Regions from separate parts of the Clostridium sartagoforme genome, predicted to be linked through region 1. Evidence: a T-box and tRNA genes for the amino acid it is inferred to sense, from the RefSeq annotation. Region 1 holds a T-box; the other holds one or more tRNA genes.
What was found. A T-box is a leader RNA that pairs with one kind of tRNA and senses whether it is charged. The one in region 1 lies ahead of serS (serine--tRNA ligase), so its partner is inferred to be a tRNA-Ser.
Positions count from the first base shown of each region.

Region 2: it has a tRNA-Ser gene. The T-box ahead of serS (serine--tRNA ligase) is inferred to sense a tRNA for this amino acid. The anticodon was not compared.

Region 1 is NZ_BAAACH010000003.1:217,598-221,877, forward strand. It holds gene serS (serine--tRNA ligase) at 20-1,297, opposite strand; T-box leader at 1,359-1,561, opposite strand; gene ABDZ60_RS01765 (DUF1667 domain-containing protein) at 1,652-1,906, opposite strand; gene ABDZ60_RS01770 (NAD(P)/FAD-dependent oxidoreductase) at 1,899-3,311, opposite strand; gene ABDZ60_RS01775 (transcription repressor NadR) at 3,331-3,837, opposite strand; gene ABDZ60_RS01780 (HDIG domain-containing metalloprotein) at 3,853-4,280, opposite strand, start outside.
Region 2 is NZ_BAAACH010000002.1:55,803-64,539, reverse strand. It holds gene ABDZ60_RS00565 (MFS transporter) at 1-746, opposite strand, end outside; gene ABDZ60_RS00560 (hypothetical protein) at 837-968, opposite strand; gene ABDZ60_RS00555 (thymidylate synthase) at 1,226-2,068, shown strand; gene ABDZ60_RS00550 (dihydrofolate reductase) at 2,073-2,555, shown strand; RNA gene ffs (signal recognition particle sRNA large type) at 2,780-3,041, opposite strand; tRNA gene ABDZ60_RS00540 (tRNA-Ser) at 3,045-3,134, opposite strand; gene lgt (prolipoprotein diacylglyceryl transferase) at 3,321-4,088, opposite strand; gene ABDZ60_RS00530 (nucleoside deaminase) at 4,200-4,643, opposite strand; gene ABDZ60_RS00525 (HlyC/CorC family transporter) at 5,004-6,245, opposite strand; gene ABDZ60_RS00520 (hypothetical protein) at 6,579-6,911, shown strand; gene ABDZ60_RS00515 (FimB/Mfa2 family fimbrial subunit) at 6,995-7,324, shown strand; tRNA gene ABDZ60_RS00510 (tRNA-Arg) at 7,465-7,539, opposite strand; gene ABDZ60_RS00505 (staygreen family protein) at 7,622-8,443, opposite strand.

The DNA.
Region 1 (4,280 bases):
TAGCCCTTAAACTCTAAAACTATTTAATTACTTTCATGTTTCCCATGTATGGTTGAAGAGCCGTTGGAATATTAACTGAACCATCTTCATTTAAGTTATTCTCTAAGAATGCTATTAACATTCTTGGTGGTGCAACAACTGTATTATTCAATGTATGAGCAAAATATTTCCCATCTTTAGAATTTACACGAATCTTTAAGCGACGAGCTTGTGCATCTCCTAAGTTTGAACAACTTCCTACTTCAAAATATTTCTTTTGTCTTGGTGACCAAGCTTCAACATCTACTGACTTGACTTTAAGGTCTGCTAAATCTCCAGAACAGCATTCTAAAGTTCTAACTGGTATATCTAAAGAACGGAATAAATCTACAGTATTCACCCATAACTTTTCGTACCACTCCATGCTTTCTTCTGGTTTACATACAACTATCATTTCTTGTTTTTCAAATTGATGTATTCTATACACGCCTCTTTCTTCTATTCCATGAGCTCCCTTTTCTTTTCTAAAACAAGGAGAATAACTTGTTAATGTTTGTGGTAATGACTCTTCAGGTAATATAGTATCTATATACTTACCTATCATAGAGTGTTCACTTGTTCCAATTAGATACAAATCTTCACCTTCAATTTTATACATCATAGCATCCATTTCAGCAAAACTCATAACACCGGTTACAACCTCACTACGAATCATATATGGAGGAATACAATAAGTAAATCCACGATCTATCATAAAATCTCTAGCATATGAAATTATTGCTGAATGAAGTCTTGCAACATTACCCATTAAGTAATAAAACCCACTTCCAGCTACTTTTCTAGCACTATCTAAATCTAATCCACTTAATTTTTCCATTATATCTGTATGATATGGAACTTCAAAATTAGGTACCCTTGGTTCTCCAAAGCGTTCAACTTCTACATTTTCACTATCATCTTTACCAACAGGAACACTTGGATCAATTATATTTGGTAAAGTCATCATTATTGTATTAACTCTTTCAGCTAATTCTACTTCTTTAACTTCTAACTCAGCTAAACGTTCTGAATTTTCAGTTACCCTTTCTTTTATTTCTTCTGCTTCTTCTCTTTTTCCTTGAGCCATTAAAGTTCCTATTTGTTTTGAAAGCTTATTTCTATCAGCTCTTAAAGCTTCTGCTTGTTGTTTAGCTTCTCTAAGATTTTTATCTAGTTCTATAACCTCATCTACTAATGGAAGCTTGCTATCTTGAAACTTATTTTTTATATTTTTCTTAACTATCTCTGGATTTTCTCTTACAAATTTTAAATCTAACATATGTATACCTCCTAATAATTTATGTTCATTAATTTTTTCAATAAAAAAAGAACCTTTCCCCTAAAGGGACGAAAGATTCCGCGTTGCCACCCTAATTAATAGTATTATGAAATACTATTCTCTTTAATAAATTTAACGGTTTAAGCCGTACTGCTCATCGCAATCCCTCCAAGGTGGATTCATAACATACTATTATCGATTTGCACCAAACATCGACTCTCTTAAAATAAATAATGTTATTACTAGCCTTTTCAGCAGTTTATTTTTATTTACTCTTAATATATTATAAAAAAATATATATGTCAATATTTTACTAAGTTGATTTATATATATTGTTATACATTCTTGTTATATTTATTCGTTATTTATATCTTTTGTACTTATAATATCAATATCTGTATTTAATATATTTTTACAGATTATACTTCCTGATTTTATAGGTACACTAACATATATTCTAGCTAATACCTTAGATAATTCTAACCATAAGCCTTTTTCAACCTCTTTGCTAGATCTTACAGGAACAACTTTATGTCTATCATTTCCTTTTACTCTAACTATAGATGTAAATATATCCTTTCCCATATTTTTATCTTGTGAATTATACATCTTTAAACTCCTTTATTCTACTTGAAATAACCTTAGAATTCTTAGAATCATCAACTATATCTGTTATATTTTTATCTAGTTCTCTTGCTAAAATATTTACTATTTTCTCATAACAATAAGATCCATGACAGCTTCCAAAACCTGATCCTGTTCTCCTTTTTACCCCTTCTACTGTTCTAGCTCCTAATGGTCTTCTTATACAATCTACAATCTCTCCTTCTGATATACTATTACATATACATATTATCTTGCCATACCTCTCATCTAAATCTATTATTTCATTTGCTTCTTTTTTTCCAAGCTCTCTAAATTTATAAACCTCTCTTCTCTTATCTATAAAATTCTTTTTCAATGTACAATTTAAATTATTAGCTATAGTATCACAAAGCATTTTAGCAATTGCTGGTGCAATTGTTATTTTACCATAATGTGTACCTGTAACTCTTATATATCCTTTATCTATTTCGCTATCGTCTATAAGCATTGAATCCTTATTATACGCTTCTCTAAATAAATTATTTATATTATTTTTATCTAAACCTCTTAATAGTTTATTTGCATATATTAAATTATCTTCTAAACTTGTTTTTTCTGTACTTTTTATTCCTATTAATGATCCTGTAGTAGTTGTAGGAGAACTTATTATAAATGTATTTTTATCTAGTGTTTCAATAATTATCTTATTTAGTTTATTCTTATAATTGTCATCTACTAATAAATAACTCATATTTTTAAAATAAGATTCATCACTAACAAATTCTTTATCTTCTACCTTTCCATTTTCTCTTATATATATTTCATGTGGAATTGTATTAACAACAACTTTACAAGTAAACTTGTTTTTATTTGTAGTTACTCTAAACCCCTTAGCTAAATTTTGTATATTCAAAACCTCTTCTTCTAACCTAAAATTAACGCCGTTATCTGATGCAACTTCAGCATATGCTATTGCTAAATCATAAGGAGCAACAATTGCTATGTTTTCAGAATATAATCCCTTTTTTATATCAGAATTTATATTAGGTTCAATATCGTACACATCCTTATCATCTATTAAATAAACACCATCTATACCTCTCTTTTTAGCTCTATCATACATTTCCTCAAGTTTTTTAACTCCATTATCATCACTTACTACCCTTAATGCACCAATTTTTTTAAATGGAACTTTAAATTTTTCACATGTTTCCTGCATTATTGAATTACCTATATACTCAAGTCCTGCCATAACATCATCTGAGGTCTCGGACCCATCATATACAATGGATGTATTCACAAATGATATATCATCAGCTATATCATAATCCCTTTCTATTAATGCAATATTAAAATTATATTTTGATAGCTCATATGCAACAGAACAACCTATTATTCCTCCACCTAATATAAGAATATCATAATCCATAGTTTACCACTCCCATACTCTATAGTAAAAAACCTTTTTCTTTTAATTCTTTTTTTATAGCTTTAATATCTTCTTCACTATCTGCTGCTATTGTATGAAGGTGAACTCCATTAGTTAAATTTGAAAGAGGTTTTGCATTTTTTCGCTTAAATTCATTTTCAAACTTGTTTAAATCATTTAAATTTTTTATCATTAAATTTCCTCTTATTTCTCCGTACAAAGGATGATCTATAATAACATCCTCTATTATTCCTCCATATTTAACTACTACTTCTAATTCATCTATTGTTTTGTTACTTTCATGATTCACTGCAATTATAGCCTTTATCTTATTTGTACTTTTGTTGTAAATATATCCATCAGGCGTTGCTATTATATTCTTTCCTGCTGCTCTAAGTATAGCTATATCTTTTACTATAATTTGTCTTGTAACATTAAATAATGAAGCAAGTTCAGTACCCTTTATAGCTTTATTTTTTTCAATAAGTAATTTTATAATTTCTTCTCTTCTCTCTATAGATCCCATAAATTCACCTCCATATTAGTTTTTATCATCACAAGCACTTATAATATTGAGTATATCATTATCCTCAATTTTATTTTTATTATGATGATATCTAACCACTTGTAAAAACTCTTTATCATAATTAAACTTTTTCAGAATTTCTTGCCCTATTTTAGGATGATTATAATATATGTCTATTTGCTTAATATTATCATATTTTTTTATCTTTCCTTTAGTAGTCTTATCTAATAAAACTACCATTGATTTTTCGATCAAACTTAAAGGTCTTATGCTCTTACCAACATCATGTAGCAATGCTGCCTTTCCTAACTTATAAACATCTACATCTATATTTAACTCTTTTCTCATTTTTATTGAATCTTTACAAACCCTTATACAATGATGCTTATCATTATGCTTTAGTTTATTAAATACCTTAATCTCATCATCATTTAAAAACTTAC
Region 2 (8,737 bases), on a different contig from region 1:
GAAATACTAATCCTTGAATATTCCATATCATTAAATAATTGTTGCCCATAAAAATAAACGATTGCTGAAAAAGTATATATCAATGGAAAAAATATTAATATATTAAGAAGCCTTTTATTATTTTTAACTATATCTATAGATTGCTTTAAATGATTAATAATATTAATACTTTGATTTTCTTTTCTTATAACATCTACTTCAATAAACCTAGTAGAAAGAACTAATGATATTGATCCTATAACAACTGCTGTAATATAGCTAATAGAAAAATCTATTTGTGAAAGAATTCCTCCTATAAATACTGCCAACCCTTGTGATACCTCTATTATTAAGTTTATTTTTCCATTAACCTTTAAGAATTCTTCTTCTCTATCTAGCTTTTTAAGAGTATCATAAATTAATGCTTCTTCTGACCCTGAATTTAAGTTATATCCCCAAGCTGACAATATAAATCCTATTGCGAATCCCATAAAAGAATTAGAAAATAACATAATAATTGCAGAAATTAATGAGGTTATCCTCCCTATTATAATTATCTTCTTTCTCCCAAATAAATCAGCTAAAGCCCCTGTTGGTATTTCCGAAATAAATCCTGTTATGTGAAATATACCCTCAAGTAATCCTATTTGAGCTAAGGTCATACCTTTAAATCCTAAGTATAATACCCATATTGCAGATGTTATATCAAAGGCTGAAAAAAACTTATATATATAATCATTTTTAATATTTACACTTAATCTATTCATTTAAATCAACTCCAAATCTTATATTTTTATGCATAATAAAAGACCCTATAAAAAAGTGGGCCTGATTGGAGTTACTATATATATTACAAGTTATAGAATAGTTCCTTGTAATTCCCTACTAAAAAAGGGCATAGTAATCCAATTTTCAAAAAATACTGCTGTTTTTGAAATTGAACTACTAGATAATATCTCAAACTTTATTCCCTTTGTAGAAAACTTCATGGATCTATTCCTCCCTTCTTACTTTAAATATAATATATTAATAATATATCATATATCTCTATATATCAAGTTACTTTTATTCTTCATAATCAACAAGCGATTTAAAATAATTTAAAATATATTGATTCCTTAACTTAAAATAGATTGCTTTATAGTTCAATACTTTTTAAGATGATGTTAATTTCAACTTATGCTATAATGTAATAAAATTATTCACATTAGAAGGTGAAATTAAAATATAATTTAGAGGTGAGTACATGACTACAAATTTTATATCAAAGGCAGATAATTTATTTAAAGAGACATTAAATGATATTCTTGCAAATGGAGTAAGCACTGAAGGTCACAAGGTAAGACCAAAGTATAAAGATGGTACCCCTGCACATACAATATATATAAATCAAGTTGTTGAAAAATATGATATTTCTAAGGGAGATTTTCCTATTACCACCTTAAGACCTGTAGCATGGAAGTCAGGCATTAAAGAAATTTTATGGATATATCAGAAGGCATCTAATGAACTTTCAGTATTAGAGGAAATGGGTATTAATTGGTGGAGAGACTGGGAAGTTAATGATACAGGAACAATCGGTCAAAGATATGGTGCTACTGTAAAGAAATATGATTTAATGACTAGATTACTAGATGGATTAAAAAATGAACCTTATACTAGAAGACATATTATAGATTTATATCAGTATGCAGATTTCGAAGAAACTCCTGGCTTAAATCCTTGTGCTTTTCTTACTGTTTGGTCTGTTAGAGATGAATATCTTGATGTAACACTTCACCAAAGAAGTTCTGATTATTGTACAGCAGGACATATAAATAAGATCCAATATGTTGCCTTAATGATGATGGTAGCAAGACATGTTGGATTAAAGCCTGGTGTATTTATGCACGTTGTAGATAACTTACATATTTATGATAGACATGTAGAACAAGCAAAAGAATTAATAGAAAGAACTCCTAGTAACAAACACCCTCAATTAATACTTAAAGAAGGTAAGACAAATTTCTACGATTTTACTATTAATGATTTTGAAATAGTCGATTACGAACCTGTTAAACCACAACTAAAATTTGAATTGGGGATATAATATTATGATAAGCTTAATAGTTGCAATGGATAAAAATAATGGAATTGGAAATAAAAATAAGTTACTTGCTCATATTTCTGAAGACTTAAGGTACTTTAAAAAAGTAACTGATGGTCATACAATTGTAATGGGATATAACACATATATGTCATTACCTAAAAGGCCATTACCTAATAGAAGAAATATTGTTCTTACTACTAAAGATATAAAATTAGAAGGTGCTTTAGTAGTTAATTCTATAGAAGACTTATTAAAATTATTAAATACGGAAGATGAAACTTTTATATGTGGTGGTGCTAGCATTTATGATCAAATGCTTTCATATGCAGATAAGCTTTATATAACTCATATTTTTGCTGAATTCGAAGCTGACACATATTTCCCAGGAATTACGGAAGATTGGGAAATATCACAAAGTATTTGCCATAAGGAAAATATAAATCATAAATATCCTCATGTATTTACTATCTATACCAAAAAATCTTAATATATTTTTAAACTTAATATTCATAGAATTTAATTTCTATATATTAATAAAAAGAAAACGAGGGCATTCCATAAGGAATTCCCTCGCTTTCTTTGTCCTATTGTATGTTAATCCTATTGAAGAGTAACCTTTACTAAATAAATATTATATATTTATAAAACATTTATTTTTGTTCATTACATTAAAAAAACCCTTCTCTTGGTTAGAAAGGCCTAAAATTAAAACCGTGCACCTAGCTTTGACAGTAACTTATAGGCGTTACTATGTAGTTAGCTCTGGCAAGATTTATCCATATCACACGCAGTAATCGCTTATCGCTGCTTCCTTCCGGACCTGACGAGGTTCACGCACTTACGTCGTATGGGACCTTACCATCAACACCACTTGCATAGGCAGACCCTACAAGTTAAAGCCTAAGCTAGGAATTCAACCCCGCTATAGCGGATTGCGGGTTACAGGGCACCGCTGACTCCCCATCTAGCACGGCTATGGCGGAGAGAAGGGGATTTGAACCCCTGATAGAGTTTCCCCTATACACGCTTTCCAGGCGTGCTCCTTCAACCACTCGGACATCTCTCCATAATATAGTTATTTAATTTTAACTACTGCTATATATTATCATATACTAATTCATATTGCAACATTTAAAACTTTACCATATTTCTATTGATTATTATTTATTAATCTTTAAAATTTATACTTATATAATAATAAACCAAAAGATAAGTAAAATTACCCATCTTTTGATTATATACATATTAAATATTATATAGACCTTTTTTTCTTACTTACTACAAAAATTAAAACTATGCCTAATAATATTCCTAATAAGCTTACTATTTGAGCTGTCCTTAATCCCATAAACATTAAACTATCAGTTCTTAATCCTTCTATAAAGAATCTACCTATTGAATATAAAATCATATATCCCCCAAGTATCATTCCATCTTTTCCTTCCTTCTTTTTAAGAAGTACATATACTAATATTAAACAAACTAGTGTATTCCATATTGATTCATATAAAAATGTTGGATGATAATAAGTTCCCTTTATCAACATTCCATTTTGAATAAACTCTGGAAACTTGCTTATAAATTCTTTTGATACAGGACCTCCATGGGCTTCTTGATTCATGAAATTTCCCCATCTGCCTATTGCTTGTGCCAATATAACTCCAGGCATTATAACATCTACATATCTTAAAAAGTTTATCTTTTTATATCTTGCGAATATATATCCTGATAATAAAGCAGCTATAACCCCTCCATGTATGGCCATTCCACCATTTCTTACATTAATCACATCCATAAATGAGTGATAATTTTGATATTCAAACGCTACATAGTATAATCTCGCTCCAATTATTGATATTGGAAATGTAACTAAAAATGCATCTATTATAATATCATAATTTAGTTCTTTTTTCTTAGATAGAATGTATATTAACAGCATTGCTCCTAATACTCCAAGTGATATTATTATTCCATACCATCTTATTTCTAAACCAAATAATTCAAAAGCTACTGGATTCATCCTCTTTCCTCCTCTAATAGTAATTATTTTAATTATATTACTTCATAGGTAATTATACCAATTAAATATAAATAAAATATAAATAAATTATAAATTTATAAAATATAAAACTTAAGATTTATTTCTTTTTTTCGTAAAAAATGAAGTTAATAAATCACTACATTCTTGACTATAATACCACTTTATATCTACATACCAATTAAAAATATCATAATCAATTAAATTTATTACAGATCCGCAAGCCCCCATATCCTTGTTAAAAGTCCCTATAAATACTCTCGATATTCTACTTTGTGCTATTGCTGATATACACATAGGGCAAGGTTCTAAAGTTACATACATATCACAGCCTGATAATCGCCAATTATTTAACTTTTTACAGGCCTCTTCTATTGCTAATATTTCTGCATGAGCTGTTGGCAAACTTAAACTTTCCTTCAAATTATGTTGCCTTGCTATAACTTCACCATTCTTAACTATAACTACTCCAACAGGTACTTCTCCCTTATAATATGCAGTTTTTGCTTCTTCTATTGCAATATCCATGTAATCCATATATTTTCTCCCAATAAAAGATAATGAAAAAATGAAAGAATGAAGGAATGAAAAAATTATGGTAAAAAATCCTTAGAGGATTTTAAAAAGGATATTTTCATCTACTTCAAGCAAGCTTCAGTAGATAGGGCTTCATACTAAGTTCAGTTATCGTTACACTCAACTTCACTAAGTATTCATTCCTACACCAACTAAACTTAAGCTTTACGTAGTAAAACATCCCCAACTCTTTCACTTTTTCACTCTTAACTTTTCACCTATAAATTGCTTCACAATTTATATCTAACCTGTTACTTGTTACCTGTTCCAGATTCCCTTATCCCATAAACTGTGAACCGTGAATTGTGCACTGTGAACTGATTAAGTAAATATTCTAACCTTTTTAATTCTATTTTTATCCACTTCTTCAACCACAAATCTAATATTATTAAGTTTAACTTCTTCTAATTGTTCAGGAAACCTTCCTAATTCTCCTATTACCAATCCACCTACAGAATCAAACTCTTCAGATTCCATAGCAACACCTATCAAATCTCCTATATGATCTAGTCTAGCACTTCCATCAACTATATATTCATCTTCCTTAACTACAACTATATCGCTATTTTCGTCATCATATTCATCTTCGATTTCTCCTACAACTTCTTCAATTAAGTCTTCTATAGTGACTATACCAACATTTCCACCATATTCATCTAGTACAACTGCCATATGATTTCTATTCTTTTTCATTTCATTAAACAACTCTGTAATTTTTTTGAATTCAAAAGTATAATAAGGTTCTCTCATGTAATCTGAAACCTTAAAATTTTCTTTACTTTGAGCTGCTATTATTAAATCTTTAACATTTAGTACTCCTATAACATCATCTATATTTTGATTATAAACTGGTATTCTTGAGAATTGCTCAGTTTTAATAACATTTATGACTTCATCATAAGTAGAATTAATATCTACTGCTACTACATCAACTCTTTGAACCATAACATCTTTAACTTGAGAATCTGCAAATTCAAAGACATTAAATATCATTTCTTTTTCTACATCCTCAAGCACACCTTCCTCTTCACTAACTCCTACCATTGTCTTTAATTCTTCTTCAGTTATAAATGGTTCATTAGCTTTTGGATCTCCACCTAAGATTTTTATAAATAACCCCGATATAGCTGAAAATACAACTACAAAAGGTCTAAATAATTTCACTATTACATTTATAGGTTTACTTACCTTCAACGCTACACTTTCTGAGTTTTGTTTAGCTATAGATTTTGGAGTTATTTCACCAAATATAAGAACTAATATAGTCATTACAATAGTCACAACACCAACTGAACCTTCTCCAAAAGCCTTAACAGCAACTGATGTTGCTAATGCAGAGGCACCTATGTTGACTACATTATTTCCTATTAATATTGCTCCTAATAACCTACTTGGATCTTCTGCAAGCCTTTCAACTAGCTTTGCTCCTTTAACTCCTTCTTCTACCATATGTCTTATTCTAATTTTACTTAGTGCCATTAAGGCAGTTTCTGACATAGAGAAAAATCCTGACATCAACAATAATATTACTAATAATACTATCTGCCACGTATAACTCTCCAAATTAATTCACACTCCTAAATTAAATATTTTTATTTTATTATATCATATATTAAAATTGATAATTTATTTTAATATAACTTCCAATAAATATTCTATACTATATGATATTTGCCATATATAACTTATATAATTAAAATTTTTTATTTATATAAAAAATCTATCTTTTAATTCACAGCTAATAATATTTTATCCACAACTTAGCTTCATTTTCATGTATATCCTGTGTATAACCTTGTAAATTATCTACATTACTAAATTTTACTTAAAAAACTAAGCATATACTGAATACTATCATTTTTATTACACAGAATAAAGTGGAAAGGTGGTGAAAAAATGAAAAGATTTCTTTCAGCATTTTTAATATCCTTTTATTTGATTTTTAATACAATTGGGTTAAAGTGCGCTTTTTCTCAGAGTAATATATATGCACAGGGTATTTATACTTTATCTGATTTTAATACATCAAAAACTAGTACTTTCACTATTCAAAATGTTTCTAGAACTGAACATATGTATTTATTTGTTTTTGACGAAAACCTAGGTGTAGTAGAATTATTAAGATTACCACCTAATTCACCGAAAGTTGATACAGTCCCCATCAATCCTGACTATACCATATTACTAATTGGTAAAGGAGAGCTATATTTAACACCTATTAACGCTTAATAGTTATTCTGTTTTAAAAAAACTTAAAAATAAACTTCATAAAGTTTTGTGTCTTAAGTACAGAGAAAGGATTGATAGTCATTATGAAGAAGTTTATTCTTACAATTTTATTCTCTATATATTTATCATTTAATATAATTGGTTTAACACCTGCACTAACTAATCCTAAAACCTATAAACAGGGCATTTATAGCTTATCCGATTTTAATATCTCGAAAAATAACACTTATTCAATTAGAAATTCTTCAAAAACTAATGATATCAGGGTGTTAATTTTTGATGAAAATTATCTTTTACTTCAAAACGTAAGTCTGCCTAAAAACACACTAGATATAGATACCACACTTCCGCTAAACCCTGAATACTCATTAGTAGTGATTGGAAATGGAGAACTAACTATTACACCTAAATAATCATGAATACTAAAGTTATTATTCGTATCATTGAAAGTTATTTAATATAGTATATTTTAATCACTGCTAAATTAATCTTTAAATTTTATATAAAAAACAAAAGCATCCAATCCTTTATATTACAAGGTTTGAATGCTTTGTGGTATCCCCAACAGGGATCGAACCTGTATCTGTCCCTTAGGAGGGGACTGTTCTATCCATTGAACTATGGAGACATAATCAACAAATAAATTGTATAATAACATTAATTATATGTCAACATTATCCTACTACTATAATATACTCCATAGCCATTATTTATTCTTTTACCTTTTTAACTATCACATTGTTTGGCTTCACAATAAACTCTATTGAAACATTCCTACTAATAGAATTCATTTTTATTTTTGTTACTATAAATACTTCATATATTTTCTCACATCCATCTAAAGTTTTTAATTCTTCTATATCTACTATTTCACATTTTTCAATATTGTATCTTATATTACTTCCATATAAAACACATAGTCTATTTTCTATATATGGATTTAGAAGATTAAGTATGATGCTTTCTTGCATAGTAATTTTACATTTCTTCTTTCTAATAAGAGAATTTTTTCTTTCTTCTACCCACTTTTCTTCTTCATCTTCCTCAAGTTCATATTCATCATAATCATCTATATATTTATAATTTTTTAATTTCCCCCAATTTTCAACCTTATAAAACTCCTCATATCTTGAATTAAATTTGATAAATATATCTGCTTCATCTAAATTATTATGTTTTTTAATTAATTCTAAGTCGCCTTGTCTTATAGCTGTAATAGCTATAGGTAGCTTTTCTCTAAAAATTTTATTTCTTATTTCTATTTTATTCTTATCCCTTTCAATTCCATCTACATTCAAATATAAACATAAAACGTAATTTCTACCATTTTGGAACCATCTAGCAAATACCTCATCCCTCTTATTACTTATATTAGATTTATCATAATGCTTAGCTACTGTTACTAATATCTCGCCGGTTTCATCTGAATGAGTAACTGTATATTTACGTGGAATTATAGGCCCATCTTGTGATATTCCACTCTTGAAATCAACCTTCAGTTTCCCCTGGTTTCGCTTATTCAAACCTTTCACCTCTAAAATGCTTTTTATTACTTACTATATGCTTGCATGTTATATTTTGCGAAGCATTTTTCAATTCACAGTTCACAAGGCACAGTGCACAGTTGTTTTTATTTTTTTAGGTAACAGGGAACAAGCTCAATTATAGTCTGCTCCACTTAACTAAGTTTTTAATTTACCTCACCAATTATTTTTTACCAATAGCTTAATTCATTATTAATTTAAATTCTTAATATAAGTTGGCGAAGGTAAATAGACGGTGAAATAAGCATATCTATTTATCATAGCCTTTATATTCGCAATTTA